2 regions of the [Archangium] primigenium genome follow, and region 1 is predicted to be linked to the other one. Evidence: riboswitches for the same ligand, from Rfam matches in the RefSeq annotation. Region 1 holds a riboswitch; the other holds the start of a gene.
The links. Region 1 has a riboswitch for cobalamin ahead of I3V78_RS34280 (ribonucleoside-diphosphate reductase subunit alpha). Riboswitches for the same ligand answer to the same signal wherever they lie in the genome.
Positions count from the first base shown of each region.

Region 2: another riboswitch for cobalamin. It lies ahead of I3V78_RS07470 (hypothetical protein); the one in region 1 lies ahead of I3V78_RS34280 (ribonucleoside-diphosphate reductase subunit alpha).

Region 1 covers NZ_JADWYI010000001.1:8,327,079-8,335,005, reverse strand. The annotation lists gene I3V78_RS34285 (ribonucleotide-diphosphate reductase subunit beta) at 1-761, opposite strand, end outside; gene I3V78_RS34280 (ribonucleoside-diphosphate reductase subunit alpha) at 770-3,178, opposite strand; cobalamin riboswitch at 3,412-3,633, opposite strand; gene I3V78_RS34275 (hypothetical protein) at 3,832-4,524, shown strand; gene recA (recombinase RecA) at 4,634-5,725, shown strand; gene I3V78_RS34265 (hypothetical protein) at 5,955-7,361, shown strand; gene I3V78_RS34260 (peptidase C39 family protein) at 7,363-7,927, opposite strand, start outside.
Region 2 covers NZ_JADWYI010000001.1:1,734,684-1,742,610, forward strand. The annotation lists gene I3V78_RS07460 (RiPP maturation radical SAM C-methyltransferase) at 1-230, shown strand, start outside; gene I3V78_RS07465 (DUF4424 family protein) at 227-1,102, opposite strand; cobalamin riboswitch at 1,210-1,425, shown strand; gene I3V78_RS07470 (hypothetical protein) at 1,586-2,950, shown strand; gene I3V78_RS07475 (cell surface protein) at 2,947-3,612, shown strand; gene I3V78_RS07480 (FHA domain-containing protein) at 3,778-5,502, shown strand; gene I3V78_RS07485 (serine/threonine protein kinase) at 5,628-7,927, shown strand, end outside.

The DNA.
Region 1 (7,927 bases):
TCGCGCTCCATCTGGGCGTCGAAGAGGCCCGGCTCCTCGCGCCGCACCGTCTTGACCACGTCGAAGGCGAAGGCCATGTGGGCGCTCTCGTCGCGGAACACCCAGTTGGTGCCCGCGGCCAGTCCGTGGAGCAGCCCGCGCGAGCGCAGGAAGTACACGTAGGCGAAGGCGGCGAAGAAGAACAGGCCCTCGATGCACGCGGCGAAGCAGATGAGGTTGAGCAGGAAGGTGCGCCGCTGCTCGCGCGTCTCCAGCCGGTCGAGCTGGTGCACCGAGTCCATCCACTTGAAGCAGAAGGCGGCCTTCTGCTGGATGCTCGGGATGTTGTCGATGGCGGCGAACGCCTTGGCGCGCTCGGCGGGGTCCGGCACGTAGGTGTCCAGCAGCGTGAGGTAGAACTGCACGTGCAGCGCCTCCTCGTACAGCTGGCGCGACAGGTACATCCGGGCCTCGGGCGAGTTCACGTGCTTGTACAGGTTGAGCACGAGGTTGTTGGACACGATGGAGTCGCCCGTGGCGAAGAACGCCACCAACCGCTGGATGAGGTGCCGGTCCGCGGGTGACATCTTCGCGCGCAGGTCGCCCACGTCCGTGGAGAAGTCGACCTCCTCCACGGTCCACGTGTTCTTGATGGCGTTGCGGTACATCTCGAAGAACGCCGGGTACTGCATGGGGCGCAGCGTGAGGTTGAGCCCCGGGTCCAGCAGGCGCCCGCCCGTCTTGGGCGAGGCCTGCGAGGGCCGCGAGGGCTTGAGGGACATGGCGGCGGTCACTGGCAGGCCTCGCAGCTCTCGGGGTTTTCCAGGGAGCACGCGATGGCCTGCTCCTCGGTGGCGGTGTTGGAAGCGGGCTTCTGCTCGCGGGGCGTCTCCACCGTGGTCTTGGCGATGCGCGTGGCGGGACGCGAGCGCAGGTAGTAGGTGGTCTTCAGGCCCTTCTTCCAGGCGTACATGTACATGGAGCTGAGCTGGCCGATGTTGGGCGCCTCCATGAACAGGTTGAGCGACTGGCTCTGGTCGATGAAGGCGCCGCGGTCGGCGGCCATGTCCACGAGCGAGCGCATGGGCAGCTCCCACGCGGTGCGGTACACGGCGCGCAGGTGGGCGGGGATCTCCGGGATGTTCTGGATGGAGCCCTCGGCCAGCTTGATGCGCGTGCGCATGTCCTCGTTCCACAGCCCCAGCGTCTTGAGCTCCTCGACGAGGTAGCGGTTGACCTGGAGGAAGTCCCCCGAGAGCGTCTCGCGCTTGAAGAGGTTGGACACCTGGGGCTCGATGCACTCGTAGCAGCCCGCGATGGACGCGATGGTGGCCGTGGGCGCGATGGCGATGAGCAGGGAGTTGCGCAGGCCGCCGTCCTTGATGCGCGTGCGCAGGGCCTCCCAGCGGGCGGTGTCCTCGGGCGTCACGCCCCAGGCGTCGAACTGCAATTCGCCCCGGGCCGCGCGCGTCTCGGCGAAGGCCGGGTGGGCGCCGTGCTCGGCCGCGAGGTCCGCCGAGATGCTCAGCGCGTGGAAGTAGATCTCCTCGGACACCCGGCGCGACAGGGCGCGGGCCTCGGGGGCGTCGAAGGGCAGGCGCATCTGGAAGAAGACATCCTGCAGGCCCATGATGCCCAGGCCCACCGGGCGCCAGCGCAGGTTGGAGCCCTGGGCGGTGGGGATGGGGTAGTAGTTCAGGTCGATGACCCGGTCGAGCTGGCGCACGGCGGTGCGCACCGTGTGGCCGAGCTTCTCCCAGTCGAACACCACCCGGCCCGCGTCGTCGATCGTCGTGTGGCGCGCCAGGTTGATGGAGCCCAGGTTGCAGACGGCCGTCTCCTCTTGGCTCGTCACCTCGAGGATCTCCGTGCACAGGTTGGACAGGTGCACGACGCGGCCGGGCAGCGCGGTCTGGTTGCAGGCCAGGTTGGACTTGTCCTTGAACGTCATCCAGCCGTTTCCGGTCTGGGCGAGCGTGCGCATCATGCGCGCGTAGACCTCGCGCGCCTTGAGCGTCTTGAGCGCCAGGCCCTGGGCCTCGGCCTGCACGTAGGCCTGCTCGAACGCGGCGCCGTACAGGTCCGTCAGGTGGGGCACGGCCTTGGGGTCGAACAGGGACCAGGGGCCGTCGGACTCCACGCGCTTCATGAAGAGGTCCGGCACCCAGTTGGCCAGGTTCAGGTTGTGGGTGCGGCGCGCCTCGTCGCCCGTGTTCTCGCGCAGCTCGAGGAACTCCTCCAGGTCCGCGTGCCACGTCTCCAGGTACACGCAGCACGCGCCCTTGCGCTTGCCGCCCTGGTTCACCGCCGCCACGGACGCATCCAGCGTCTTGAGCCACGGCACGATGCCGTTGCTGTGGCCGTTGGTGCTGGTGATGAGCGAGCCGCGCGAGCGCACCCGGTGGTACGCGAGCCCGATGCCGCCCGAGAACTTCGAGAGCATGGCCACGTCGGTGTAGCTCTTGTAGATGGCGCTCAGGTCATCCTGGGGCGAGTCGAGCAGGAAGCACGAGGAGAGCTGCTCGTGCAGGGTGCCCGAGTTGAACAGGGTGGGGGAGCTGGGCACGTACTCGAGCAGCGAGAAGCGCCGGTAGAGCTCCAGCGCCTCGGCCACCGACTCGCCCAGCGCCACGGCGATGCGCATGAAGAAGTGCTGGGGCGTCTCCAGCACCGCGCGCGTGGTGGGGTTCTTGAGCAGGTAGCGGTCGTACACGGTGCGCAGGCCGAAGTACTCGAAGAGCCGGTTGCGCGAGGGATCGATGGCGTCGTTGAGCTTGCGCGCGTTGGCCGCCACGAGCTGCGCCACGCGCTCGTTGACCAGGCCCAGGCGGTGCCCGGCGGCGATGGACTGCGAGAAGGAGTGCACCTCCTGCCCGGACAGCTCCTTGTCGATGTAGGTCGCGAGCAGGCGCGCGGCGAGCTTCGCGTACTCGGGCTCCTCCAGCGTGAGCGAGGCGGCCGTCTGGATGGACAGCTGGTCGAGCTCCTGGGTGGACGCGCCATCGTAGAGCCCGGCGATCGTCTTGGTGGCCACGCGGATGGCGTCCACCTGTCTCAGGCCATCGCAGCAGCGGCTGATGGCGCGGACGATCTTGTTCAGGTCGGCGCCCTCGAGCGTCCCGTTGCGCTTGCGCACCCGCATGGTGGTGGGCGTGGGGGGCGGGGACGAGGGGGACGGAATGGGGCTCGTGGTCAACATGGTGCTGCTCTCCTCCTTCACGACCGCGTGAAACCGGAGGAGGCACGGGAGACGTCCGGGCATGCGCGAGTCCCAGGGCCACTGGGCTCTCCCGGACGACCTCGCGCCCCCACCGGGCAGCTGGCGCACGGCGTGGGAGCACGGACGGACCCGGGACGTTCGCGGAGCCCCGCGGCGTCTCGGACCGATCGCCTCCCCCGAGGTGGACCAGGTCGAACCGGCCGGGCTGTCTCTCCCGGCTCGGATTACTGGCAGGTTTTCGGGCTCGCGAGCGGCTGGCGGACCGCGCCAGCGGACATCCTTCCTACCTCCGTCCCCTTCCCAGCCTTGGAGGGCCAGTGGATGTGGACGGGCTCGTTCTCGCAGACCGCTGCGGGGCAGCTCCGGCCTCTCACCGGATTCCCTTTCAAGCCCGGTCCCTCTCGGGGCCGGGCACCAGCAACGGGGCACACATTAGGGGGGGGCGGCCGAGAGTCAAAGAACCCGCCAGGCCGCCCCCTGGGCTGTCCGCTTCCGGACGCCGCGCGGAGGAGCCGTGGGCCCGCCGGACCGTTGGTGGCTCCGGGGACCGGCGTTACAGTCCAGGGGTGTCCCACTCCTCGCGCTCCCGTCCCTCCGCTCTTCATGGCGCCCTCGAGGGCGCGGATCAGGACGTGCCCGTCTCCCTGGCTCCGTGGGAGCCGTCGGCCGATCTACCGTCGGCCGTTCTCGAGGAGGAGGCGCTGGCCCGGCTGGTGACGGAGGCCCGCGAGGCCTCGGGCGAGGCCCGCCAGGCGCTCTTGCTGCCCCTGGTGTCGCGCCTGGAGTCCCTGGGCGCGGGGGGCGGCTCGCGCGAGAACGCGGACGTGCTGCTCCGGCTCCTGGAGGGGGATCTCCTGCGGAACCTGGAGGCACGCGGTGGCCGCCCGCTCCGGTCCCTGGCCGTCGAGGCCCTCCTGCGCATGGGCTACCCCTACGCCCTGGAGGTCCGTCCGGAGGACCTGGCGTTCCTGCGCGACGAGCAGGCGCCGACGTTCAACGTGCCGCTCATCGCCCGCTCCGGCGCGGTGGGCGCCCTGGCGCTGGGCTTCTTCTTCCAGTGGGGCGCGGTGCCCACCATCCACAGCCACTCCTTTGATGCGGGCATCGACCCGCCCCTGGCGCTCGCCATGGGCCTGTCGGCGCTGTCCCTGGTGGCGGGCCTGCTGGGCCCCCCCCGCTCGCTGACCCGCCAGGTGGGCCTGGGGCTGCTGGTCGTCCTGGGCGTTCTTCAGCTGTGGATGGGGTCGCGCTCCGGTTATCACGGGCAGGTCAGTGGGGCGGCCGGACTCCTGGCCTGGCTGCTGCTCGTGCTGGCGCGCCGCTGAACGTTGTGGGTCATGTCAGAGGGATGGACTAGGGTAGGTCCATCGCGATACTAAACGCGAGTTCAGGTGGGCCGGGGTGGCTCGCCGCATACGCAAGGAGCAAGACGAAATGGCCGTGAATCCAGAGAAGGAAAAGGCGATCGAACTGGCGATGTCCGCGGTGGAGCGGCAGTTCGGCAAGGGCTCCATCATGCGGCTCGGCAACGAGGAGCCGTTGGTCCGGGATGTTCAGGCCATTTCGACGGGAAGCGTCTCGCTCGACATCGCCTTGGGCGTCGGTGGCGTGCCCAAGGGCCGTATCGTGGAAATCTACGGTCCGGAGTCCTCCGGTAAGACGACCCTGTGTCTGCACATCGTGGCCGAGGCGCAGAAGCGCGGCGGCGTGGCGGGCTACATCGACGCCGAGCACGCGATGGACATCGGCTACGCGCGCAAGCTGGGCGTGCGCACGGACGACCTGCTCCTGAGCCAGCCGGACACGGGTGAGCAGGCGCTGGAGATCGCCGAGATGCTGGTGCGCTCGGGCGCCATCGACGTGCTGGTGGTGGACTCGGTGGCGGCGCTCGTGCCCAAGGCGGAGCTCGAGGGCGAGATGGGCGATGCGCACATGGGCGTGCAGGCGCGCCTCATGAGCCAGGCGCTGCGCAAGCTCACGGGCACCATCAGCAAGAGCCAGACGTGCGTCATCTTCATCAACCAGATCCGCATGAAGATTGGCGTGATGTTCGGCAACCCCGAGACGACGACGGGCGGCAACGCGCTGAAGTTCTACGCGTCGCAGCGCCTGGACATCCGCCGCGTGGGCGCCATCAAGAATGGCGAGAACGTGGTGGGCAGCCGCACGCGCGTGAAGGTGGTGAAGAACAAGGTGGCGCCTCCCTTCAAGGAGGTCGAGTTCGACATCATGTACGGCTCGGGCATCTCGAAGGAGGGCGACCTCATCGACCTGGCCTCGGCGGACAACATCATCGAGAAGAGCGGCAGCTGGTTCTCCTTCAAGGGAGAGCGCATCGGCCAGGGCCGCGAGAACGCCAAGGACTACCTGCGTGAGCACCCGGAGGTCGTCAAGGAGGTGGAGCGCCAGGTGTTCGAGAAGTACGGCATCGGCAAGTCGCCCGTGGCGGCCGTGCCGGCGCCGGCGGACGGCGAGACGCCCCCCGAGGGCGCTCCCGAGAAGCGCCGCGTGAAGGCCGTGAAGTAGTCCCGGGGCCTTCCGGGTGTCGTCTCCCAGGGCCGTCTCCCGCGAGGGGGGCGGCCCTTTTGTCTTGGCTCGCCTGGCCGCATGGGAGGCGGGCCCGGTGGGGGCGTGATGCTTCGGCGGGCGCCGCGCGTTCCCGTGCACACCTGCCGCCCCCGGGGCCGCCAAGGGCATTGCCCCCAAAGGGGGGCTGTGCTGCGCTGCCCCGAGGGACTGAAGACAAGGAGCTGGGATGATGCGCCGCATCGAGAGTGCCGTGCTGGCCGTGCTGTGTTCCGTGGGCTTCGTGGCCTGTTCCGCCTGTGGCTCGGGGACGGGGGGCACGGGGGACCCGGGCACGCCGTCGGGGTCGGACAAGGCGGTGGGCCGGTTGGGGCAGTTCTTCCTGCCCACGGGCACGCCGCGCAACACGGCCAACCCCCATGTGGAGACGGATGCCCAGGGCAACGTGCACATGGTCTACCCCGCCTACTCCCAGGGGGACGCGTACTACGCCTGGTGTCCGGCCAACTGCACCTCGGCGGACAAGGTGAAGGTGGTGCACCTCAAGACCCAGGGCACGGTGGACAACGCCATGCTGGCGGTGGGGGCGGACGGGCGGCCCCAGCTGCTCTTGAGCACCTACCTGCGCGTCTACTACGCCACGTGCACGGGGGACTGCACCCAGGAGGCGTCCTGGTCGGTCACCCCCATCCTCGAGCACAAGGGCGAGCGGGAGGTGTCCGGCGAGGCCTTCGCGCTCACGCCCGACGGCAAGCCGCGCTTCGTGATGCATGGCTTTCGCAGCTTCGGGGGCGTGGGCTCGCCCACGCGGGCGACCTTCTATGTCGAGTGTGACGCGGACTGCCAGCAGCCGGCGAGCTGGCGCACGAGCCAGATCGCCAATCAGGTCTGGCAGGAGGTCACCCTGCGCTTCACCCGCGCGGGCCAGCCCCGGTTGACCAAGTCCCAGGTGCAGGACAACGGCTACTTCATGGGCTCCTACGCGGCGTGTGACGCGGACTGCACGTCTCCGTCCGGCTGGAAGGAGGGCGAGCTGTACACCACGTTCTACGGCCCCACCGAGGCGGTGCGCATGCCGCCCACCATGTCCCTGGCGCTCACCCGCCAGGATCAGCCCCGGGTGCTCCTGCTGGGCGCGGACAAGGACCAGCGCAACCTCATCTATTCCGAGTGCGACGCCAACTGCACCGACGACAGCCAGTGGCGCGCGCAGTTCCTGCTGCCCTCGGGCCCGGACGGCAACACCCTGCGCGCGGGCCTGGACCTGGCGCTGGACGCGCAGGATCGGCCGCGCATCGTCTACACGGCCAACTGGAACATCCTGGTGGGCTCGTGTGACAAGGACTGCACCAACGCGGATGTGTCCTCGTGGAAGCTCGGCAAGGTGGAGTTCAGCGGGGAGATGCAGACCGACAGCGTCATCCCCTACAACAACTGCACCATGGCCTCCTGGTTCCTGCACCACCCGTCGATCGCGCTGGGCAAGGACGGCATGCCCCGGGTGGCCTACCGCGCCCAGGACATCAGCGGCGGAGGCAGCGGCAACACGCCCCCGCCGGGCACCTCGCAGTGCGTGGCGGGCCCGGACATGACCTTCTCGCGCTTCGCCCAGCTCACCACGCTCACGGCGAAGTAGCTCAGGGCACGAACGCGAGCGCGCCGGCGGGCAGCGGAGTGCCCGCCGGCCACAGCAGGTAGGCCGAGCGGTGGGAGTGGTCCCACGCGCGCAGCAGCGCCTCGCGCGGGTACGTCACGTTCACCGTTTCGTCGTTGGGGAAGGCGGGGTCGTTGCAGACCACGTCGCCCGTGGCGGTGAAGCCCTTGACCACCAGCAGGTGGCCGTTGGAGCTCGCCACGGGAGAGCCCGGCAGCTCGCCCGCCCCGTAGGCCACGCTGATGCTCACGGGGATGCCCTCGGCGATGAGCCGCTCCACCTGGGTGAACGAGTCGAAGCGGACCACCATGCCGTGCAGGGCGCCGTCCGCCAGCGCCGAGGCGTAGGCGGTGTTGAAGGGCCAGTTGCCGGTGCCCGCGTAGGTGGCGTCGTAGACGCGCGAGGCCGCCTCGGGCACGGGCACCACCAGCGCCTCACGGCCGAGCCGGCCGCTCCAGTACGCGAGCAGCATGGACACCGAGGTGGGCGAGCACCACACGCCGCCATCGGGCGGGTAGAGCAACTGCGAGCGCCCGGGCACCGGCAGC
Region 2 (7,927 bases), 6.6 Mb from region 1:
ACGCGAGCTACCTCTTGGAGGGCCCCCAGGCGGAGGCGTGGCTCGCCTGCGAGGAGGGCGCGAGCGCGGCCCAGGTGCACCGCGCGCTGAACGAGCGGGGGCACACCGGGCTGGGGGAGGCGGACGTCGCGTCGTTCCTCGGCGAGCTCGCCGAGGCGGGCCTGGTCTACGAGGCGGACCAGCGCTTCGTGTCCCTGGCCCTGCGCGAGCGCCCGGAAGTGCCGGGCTAGCGGCGGAAGAAGATGACGTCCAGGTCCCGGTCCGGCCGGTAGTTCTTCTGGGTCATCTCGAAGCGCGTGGGGCTCGTCTTCCGCATGCCGCGCATGCAGTAGGAGAGGATGGCCTGGGGGTTGGGCTTCTCCACGGTGAGGTGGAACAGCCCGATGGGCCCCACCCAGTTGTTGCCGGTGACGAGCGTGAAGGACAGCCAGTGCACCTCGGGCCCCTGGAAGAAGCCCACGGGGATGTAGGGCGAGGGCCGCAGGGAGCGGTCCAGGGTGCTCGTGGTGTCGGTGTCCACGCAGAAGCGCTGGCGCATGCGCGGGTGGCGGTAGGTGTCCTGGCTCCAGCCCTTTTCCGAGCTGAGCGAGGGCCGGTAGGTGATGTCCACGCTCAGGCGCTCGCCCGGGGGGAACACTTGATCCCACACCTCCGAGCGCTGCAGGCTCGCGCCCACGTCCGCGGCGCTCTTGCCCCGCCGGCGCTTCTCCTCCGCCAGGCGCTGGTCCACCTGGGTCCGGTCCCGGTACTCCTGCCCCTGGAGCCAATAGACGGTCTCGGTGCGGGTGCCCTGGCGCTTGCCGGCCACCGAGAGCCGGAAGTCGGACACCTCGGACACCGGCACGCCCGGCAGCAGGTCCATGTGGGGGAAGGGGAAGGCGACGCGGGCCTCGATGGGCTGGGTCGTCGGATTCTCGAAGGTGTAGTGGATGCGGATGCGGTCCACCGTGACGTGGATGAACTGCTCGGCCACGCGGATGTTCGCGGGCATGAGCAGCTTGAGGCCCTCGTTGGAATAGCCCACCGTCGGAGTCCGGGCGGCGGCGGGTCCGGCATGCAGACAGACGAGCAGCAACGGCAGCAGCGCGATGTGTGGCTTCACGGTCTTCCCCCCAGCGACAAGCGACCGGGCAATATAGCGACGCGGGCGCGCGTGCTCGCCCGCGACTGGCGGACAGGCGCGTGTTGACAACAGGAGCCTCGCCGCCATATCCCGCCCTCGTCCTTGGTTCCTCCATGGCGTCATGGGGGTTTGAGGGAACCCGGTGCGAGTCCGGGACTGCCCCGCAGCGGTGAACGGGAACGACCGCCGTCAGATGCACTGGTGCTCATCGCGAGCGCCGGGAAGCGACGGCCACTAGGAGGAAGGGGCTTGCCTCTTCCGCGCCCGTGAGTCCGAAGACCTACCTGGGATCCGTGCCGCCACGTGGCACGGCTTCGAACCGAGGCTTCCGAGGGGAGGCGGCGGATGCGCGGTCCCGCTGCGTCCCGTTCCCCGGGGCGTGTCCTCCGTCGCATCCTCCGTCCGCTCCTCGCCGAGGCCCCAACGCCCGAGGGGGCGAGGAGCAGCTGGATGATGAAGGACATGAGGAAGTCGGGAGTGCTGGGCTGGATGCCGTGGGCCGTGGGTGCGGCGTTGATGAGCCTGCTGGCCTCGGGCTGCGCACCGGAGTGCGAGACCGCGTACGACTGCGCGCAGAAGAACGGGCCGCTGTCCGGCCAGCGCTACGTCTGCGAGGCCGAGCAGTGCGTGGTGCGTGACATCACCCCGCCCGAGCCCGTGCCGGACGCGGGGACGCCGGACTCGGGAACCCCGGATTCGGGGACGCCGGACTCCGGAACCCCGGATTCCGGAACGCCCGACTCGGGCACGCCGGACGCCGGACCGCCGGAGGTCGTGCTCCCGGCGCCGGATCCCGCGCCGGACACGGGGGTCGACTGCGCCCAGGCGCCGCATGACACGAAGCTCGGCACGCTGAGGCTGGAGGCGGGCTTCTCCGCCACCGAGTCCGCGCCGCTGCCCGCGGGCATTGGCGCCGTCGTCGCCCTGACGGACTCGGCCACGCCCGCCGTGTACGGCCTCAACGGGGCGGACGCGAGCCTCTACGCGCTCGGCACCTGGCCCGCGCTCGCCTCGAGCACCACCCTGCTCGTGTCGGTCATCTCCCCGGAGGACAAGGGGAAGACCACGTACCTGGGCGGCTACATCGCCAGCGATGGCCAGCGGCTGATGACGGGCTATACGCGGCCAGACGTCTCGGGCGCCGTGGCGCTGCATGACACCCTCCGGGCGGGCTCCGCCTCGTTCTTCTCCGCCCGGGGCAACTACTCCGCCGTGGGCACGAAGGACGTGTTCCTCATCAACGGCTTCGGGCTGGAGGGCTCGGGGTTCGACGACGCCATCGGCGTCTACGGGTTCACGACGGGCGAGGTGACCTTCCGGGGCTGGAAGCTGGCCACGTTCCCGGCCAACGCCGAGTACAGCGGCTACAACGCCCGGACGAGCACGGACATCGCCGTGTTCGGCTACGCCCAGGGCACGCCCACCTCGGACAACCCCTACGCCACCAGCAACTTCCTGCACGCGGTGGCCCCGTCCACCTGGCGCGCGGCGGTCGACTCGCTCGGGACGCTGGACCTGAGCCGGACGAACACGCCCCTGGTCTACAAGGCGCTGGACGTGCTCGACGTGTCGGGCTTCGGCGAGGGCGTGGCCATCCGCCGCGGCTTCTACGATGGCGCGGACTACTCCTCGCTCACCCGCTCCCTGGTCTACCTGCCCCTGTCGGCCTCGGGCGAGAGCGCCTCGTGGGGCGCGTCGAGGAAGGTGCTCACCGCCTCCGACACGTGCACCCGCGTGCTCCTCCAGGCCCCGCTGGCGGGAGACCTGCTCGTGGGCGTGTCCGACAAGAACGGCCGCAGGCTCGTGCGCCTGCACGCGACGCCATGAGCCGCGCGCTTCGCTTCCTCTTCGCCTGGCTCCTGCCCGCCCTGCTCGTCGCGGGGTGTGGGGCGCCGGAGTCCGAGTCCGAGCCCCGGGTGTGTGACACCGATCGGAACCCCTTCGCGGGCCGGGTCGTGTCCTTCACGCCCGGGGACGCGGCCGGCTTCGGGCAGGACCGCTTCCCGGACATCGTGCTCGGCCCTCCCCGAGGGGGCGGCGCCGTCATGGGCTCCTTGGACGTGCTGTCGCTCGGGCGGCGCGGGGAGATCGTCCTCGAGCTGACCTCGCTGGCCATCGTGGACGGGCCGGGCGTGGACCTGCTCGTCTTCGAGAACCCCTTCGGCAGCTTCGTGGAGACGGGCCTCGTCGCGGTGAGCGAGGACGGCCAGACGTGGCACGAGTTTCCCTGCGCGCTCACGGATCGCGCCGGGGGCTACCCGGGGTGTGCGGGCGTCAAGCCGGTGTTCTCCTCGCCGGACTCGGGCGTGAGCGCCACGGATCCGGCGGTGGCGGGCGGCGATGGCTTCGACCTGGCCACCCTGGGCGTCCCGCGGGCGCGCTTCGTGCGCATCCGCGACAGCGGGGCCAACTACTACAGCGGCGCGTCTGGGGGCTTCGACCTGGATGCGATCGCCGTGGTGCATGGCGAGCCCCTCTGCACGGAGTGAGGACGCCCTGAGCTGGCGGCCAGTCTTTTCCTTGGCCGCCAGGCTGTCTTCCGCTCGCGCGTGGGTGCGTTTCCAGGACTTCCGGAGAACACGTGGAACTCGGGCGAGGATCGTTGGGGCCCCCCGAGAAATGCGGGCGGCGGGTCGTGTAGGCTGCGCGGCGCGATGTGGCAGATCATCATCAACGGCCCCGGTTATTTCGACACTTCCTACGATCTGCCCGAGGGCATCACGCACCTCGGACGAGCGGACGAGAACGACATCGTGCTGGGGGGCGACCTCGTGTCCCGGCGCCATGCCCGCCTGGTCGTGGAAGGCTACAAGCTGCGGGTCGAGGACCTGGGCAGCCGCAACGGCAGCCGCATCAACGGCGTGTCCTTCCAGGGCGGCACCCCGCTCAAGGTGGGCGACACGCTGTCGCTCGGGGAGAACACCCTGTCGGTGCGCCAGCCGCAGCAGCTGGAGAACGCCGCCACGGAGATGGTGGACCTGAGCGCCGGAGGCGTGCGCCGCTTCGGCCATGGGGATGACGTGGGGCCCTCCGTCATCCTCGCCAAGAACATCAAGAACGTGGACCTGCTGCGGGCGCTGGACAACATCGGTCCGTCCACCCAGGGCTCGAACGCGCTGGCCGCGCCCGTGCCGGCGGCGCCGGTGGCCGTGCCGGTGGCGCCGCTGGGCGCGCCGTCGCGGGGCATCTTCGAGACGCTGCTCCTGCTCTTCCGCACCTCCGAGGCGCTCGCCACCGCGGACAACCTGACGGCCTTCCTCCAGGTCACCATGGACCGGGTGCTCGAGCGCATCGACGCCACCACGGCGGTGGTGCTCCTGCGCCACTCGACGGGCGTGCTGGTGCCCGCGGCCGTGCGCCACCGCGGCAAGCTGGCCCAGGGCGAGGTGCCCGTCTCGGACGCCATCATCGACGAGGCGCTGCGCCAGGGCCGCGCGCTGCTGGTGGGGGACGTGAAGGATGATCGCCGCTTCGCCAGCCGCGAGAGCGTCATCCTCTACGGGGTGGGCCGGGTGCTCTGCATCCCCGTGGGCCAGGAGCCGCACTTCACCGGCGTGCTCTACGTCAACGCCCCGGCGCGCAGCGACACCGAGCTGGAGGTGATGCTCGATGCGTGCACCGCCGTGGCGCACCTGGTGGCCGCCGGCGTGCAGAAGTTCTCCAAGCCGCCCGCGCCGGCGCCCACGCCCGCCGGGCCCGCGCCCCTGCGCGTGCACCTGGAGCGCTTCCACGCCCCGGACGTGGCCGAGCGGCGCGTGGGCGAGCTGCAGCGCGCCGCGCAGAAGCTGCCCGGCCTGGAGGAGCGCACCGTCAGCGTGCTGCACGTGGAGCTCGCCAGCTTCGGCGCCATGAGCGCCCGGCTCGGGGCCACGCGCACCTCGGCGCTGCTCAATGACTTCCACACGCGCCTGGGCGGGCTCGTCTTCAGCTTCGAGGGCACGCTGGAGGGCTTCTTCGGCGACTGCCTGCGCGCCGTCTTCGGGGCGCTGCAGGCCAAGACGGACGACGCGGTGCGCGCGGTGCGTGCCGCGCTCGCCCTGCGCGCCGACTGGGAGCGCTACGTGGCGCGGCTGCCCGTGGAGGAGCGCTTCGGGCTGCGCATGGGCATCAACACCACCAAGGCCCTGGTGGGCATGGTGGGCCCCGACTCCCGCCCCTGCTTCTCCGCGGTGGGCGAGGGCATCACCCTGGCCTCGCGCCTGGCCACCACCGCCACCCCGGGCCAGCTGCTCGTCACCGGCAAGACGCTCGCGGTGATCGGCGCCCGCTTCGACGTGATGCCCCTGGGCGAGCGCCTGCTGCCCCCGCGCGACAAGGTCGCCGCCTTCGAGGTCATCGACGAGGACGTGCCCCAGCTCACCAATCCCGGGGTGAGGTGAGGTGGGTGGGTGTAGGGGAGTTCGGGGGAGGGTGGGCAAGAGGGGTGGAAGACTCGCGCTGGCCCCCCATTCAATGAGAACATGGGAGTCCCCCCGCTCGTGAGCCCGAGAAGCCCACCCCCGGCATGAATCCGTCGTCCTCGAATGCACGACTGCGTCCGTTCCGGCCCGTGCCGTTCGGTCGCTACACGCTGCTGACCCAACTGGCCACGGGTGGCATGGGGGAGATCTTCCTCGCCCGCCTGGAGGGGATGCAGGGCTTCGAGAAGCTGTGCGTCATCAAGAAGATCCTCCCGCAGCTGGCGGCGGACCCCGAGTTCGTCGAGCGCTTCGTGGGCGAGGCGCGCACGCTGGTGAAGCTGTCGCACGGCTCCATCGCGCAGGTGCTGGACATGGGCCTGCAAGAGGGCGAGGCCTTCATGGCCCTCGAGTACGTGGACGGCAAGGACCTGCGCAAGGTGGCGGCGCGGGCGCGCGACAAGCAGCGCACCCTGCCCCTGTCCTTCGTGCTCTTCGTGATGGGCCGGGTGCTGGACGCGCTCGCCTACGCGCACCGCAAGAAGGGGGATGACGAGGGGGAGCTCAACCTCGTGCACCGGGACATCTCGCCGCAGAACATCCTCATCTCCTACGAGGGGGAGGTGAAGGTCATCGACTTCGGCCTGGCCAAGAGCCGGCTGAGCGCGGCCAAGACGAACCCGAGCATCATCCTCGGCAAGTTCCTCTACATGTCGCCCGAGCAGGCGCGGCACCTGCCGGTGGACCGCAGGAGCGACCTGTACGCCGTGGGGCTGTGCCTCTACGAGATGCTGTCGGGCCAGAACCCCTTCGACCTGTTGCCGCCCGGCGAGATGATGTCGGCGGTGGCGCACCCGAACATCGCGCCGCTCGCGCAGGTGGCGCCCGGGGTGCCCGCGGCGGTGTCCGACCTGGTGATGAAGGCGCTGGCGGTGGACCCGACCCAGCGCTTCCAGAACGCCGAGGAGCTGCGCGGCCGGCTCAACGCCTGCCTGCTGGCGCACGACGCCGACTCGGGGCCGGAGGACATCGGCCGGTTCATGCACGAGCTGTTCTCCTCGGAGTACATGGCCGAGCGGCGGCTCCTGGTGATGCTGCGCGAGGTGGGCCGCGCGCCCGAGCCGGAGCCCGAGGTGATCGGCATGCCGGAGGGGGCGCCGCCCCGGCCCATGGCCTCGCTGCCGCCCAAGACGATCCGTCTGGATGGGCCCGTGGAGGCGCTGTCCTTCAAGCCCACGCCGCGCACGCGCGAGGGCGGCGTGGCGGGCAACGATCAGGAGACGCGGCCCGGGGTGATGGTGGACGAGCCCACCCGGCCCGGGGTGATGATGGACGAGCCCACCCGGCCCGCCGTCGCCCTGGAGTCGCTCGACGAGACGCGGCGCGAGCCGGCGCCGGAGCCGCCACCGCCTCCACCACCAGCACCGGCGTATGGCATGGGCCCCGCGCCCACGAGCCACCCGACCCTCGAGGCCCCCCGGGTGCCCCAGGCCCTGCTCGACGAGGAGGAGCCCGACGCGCCCCCGCCCATCGAGAACACGCCGAACTGGGCGGTGCCCCTGCCACCGGAGGAGGATCCGCGGTACGCGGAGGCCGCGTCGGAGTCGGAGGAGGAGTCGGCGGAGGAGGAACTCGGCGAGCCCATCGTCGGCACGCTGGACCTGAGCGAGAGCGACGTCCTGGAGGACACGCGGCCGCGTGCCCAGATGCCGCGTCCGCCGTCCGGCAAGGTGCGGGCGGTGCCGTCCTCGGACGTCTACCACCAGGACACGCAGCCCCGGGTGGTGCTGGACGCCTCGCTCATGCGCGAGGGCGAGCAGGACGACGTGCCCGCGGCCCAGCGGCCCCGCTCCGGGAGCACGAAGATTCCCCGGCGCCGCGTGACGGCGACGGGCCTGCCCGCGGTGGCGCCCCGCGCGCCCGCCGCGCCGCCGCGGCTCATGGCCTCGCCCCCCGCGGCCGTCGACGACGACGTCACCTCCGAGGACGCGAACAAGTCCCTCACGCCCCCCTCCGTGCCCGCCGCGCGGGTGCCCGCGCCGCCGCGCCGCTCGCGGGTGGGCTTGTGGGTGGGCGTCGCCGTGCTGGGCTTCGGCACGGGCGTGGGCGCCTGGTGGCTCTGGCAGCAGGGGATGTTCGCGCCCGCCGGGCCTCCCCCGTCGGCCCCGCCCGCCGTCGTCGCGCGGGCGCCCGTGCCCGAGGTGCCCGCGCCCACCGAGCTCGAGCCCGCCGAGCTCGAGCCCGCCGAACCCCCCTCCGACCTGGCCGCCGCGCCCGGGCTCGACGCGCCCGATGCCTCGACGGCCGGGGCCCCCGAGCCGCGGCCCATCCCCAGCGCCTCGGCGATCGCCGCGGCGGCCGCCGCCGATGCGGGCGTGGTGGCGGACGCGGGGAGCCTCGCGGCCGC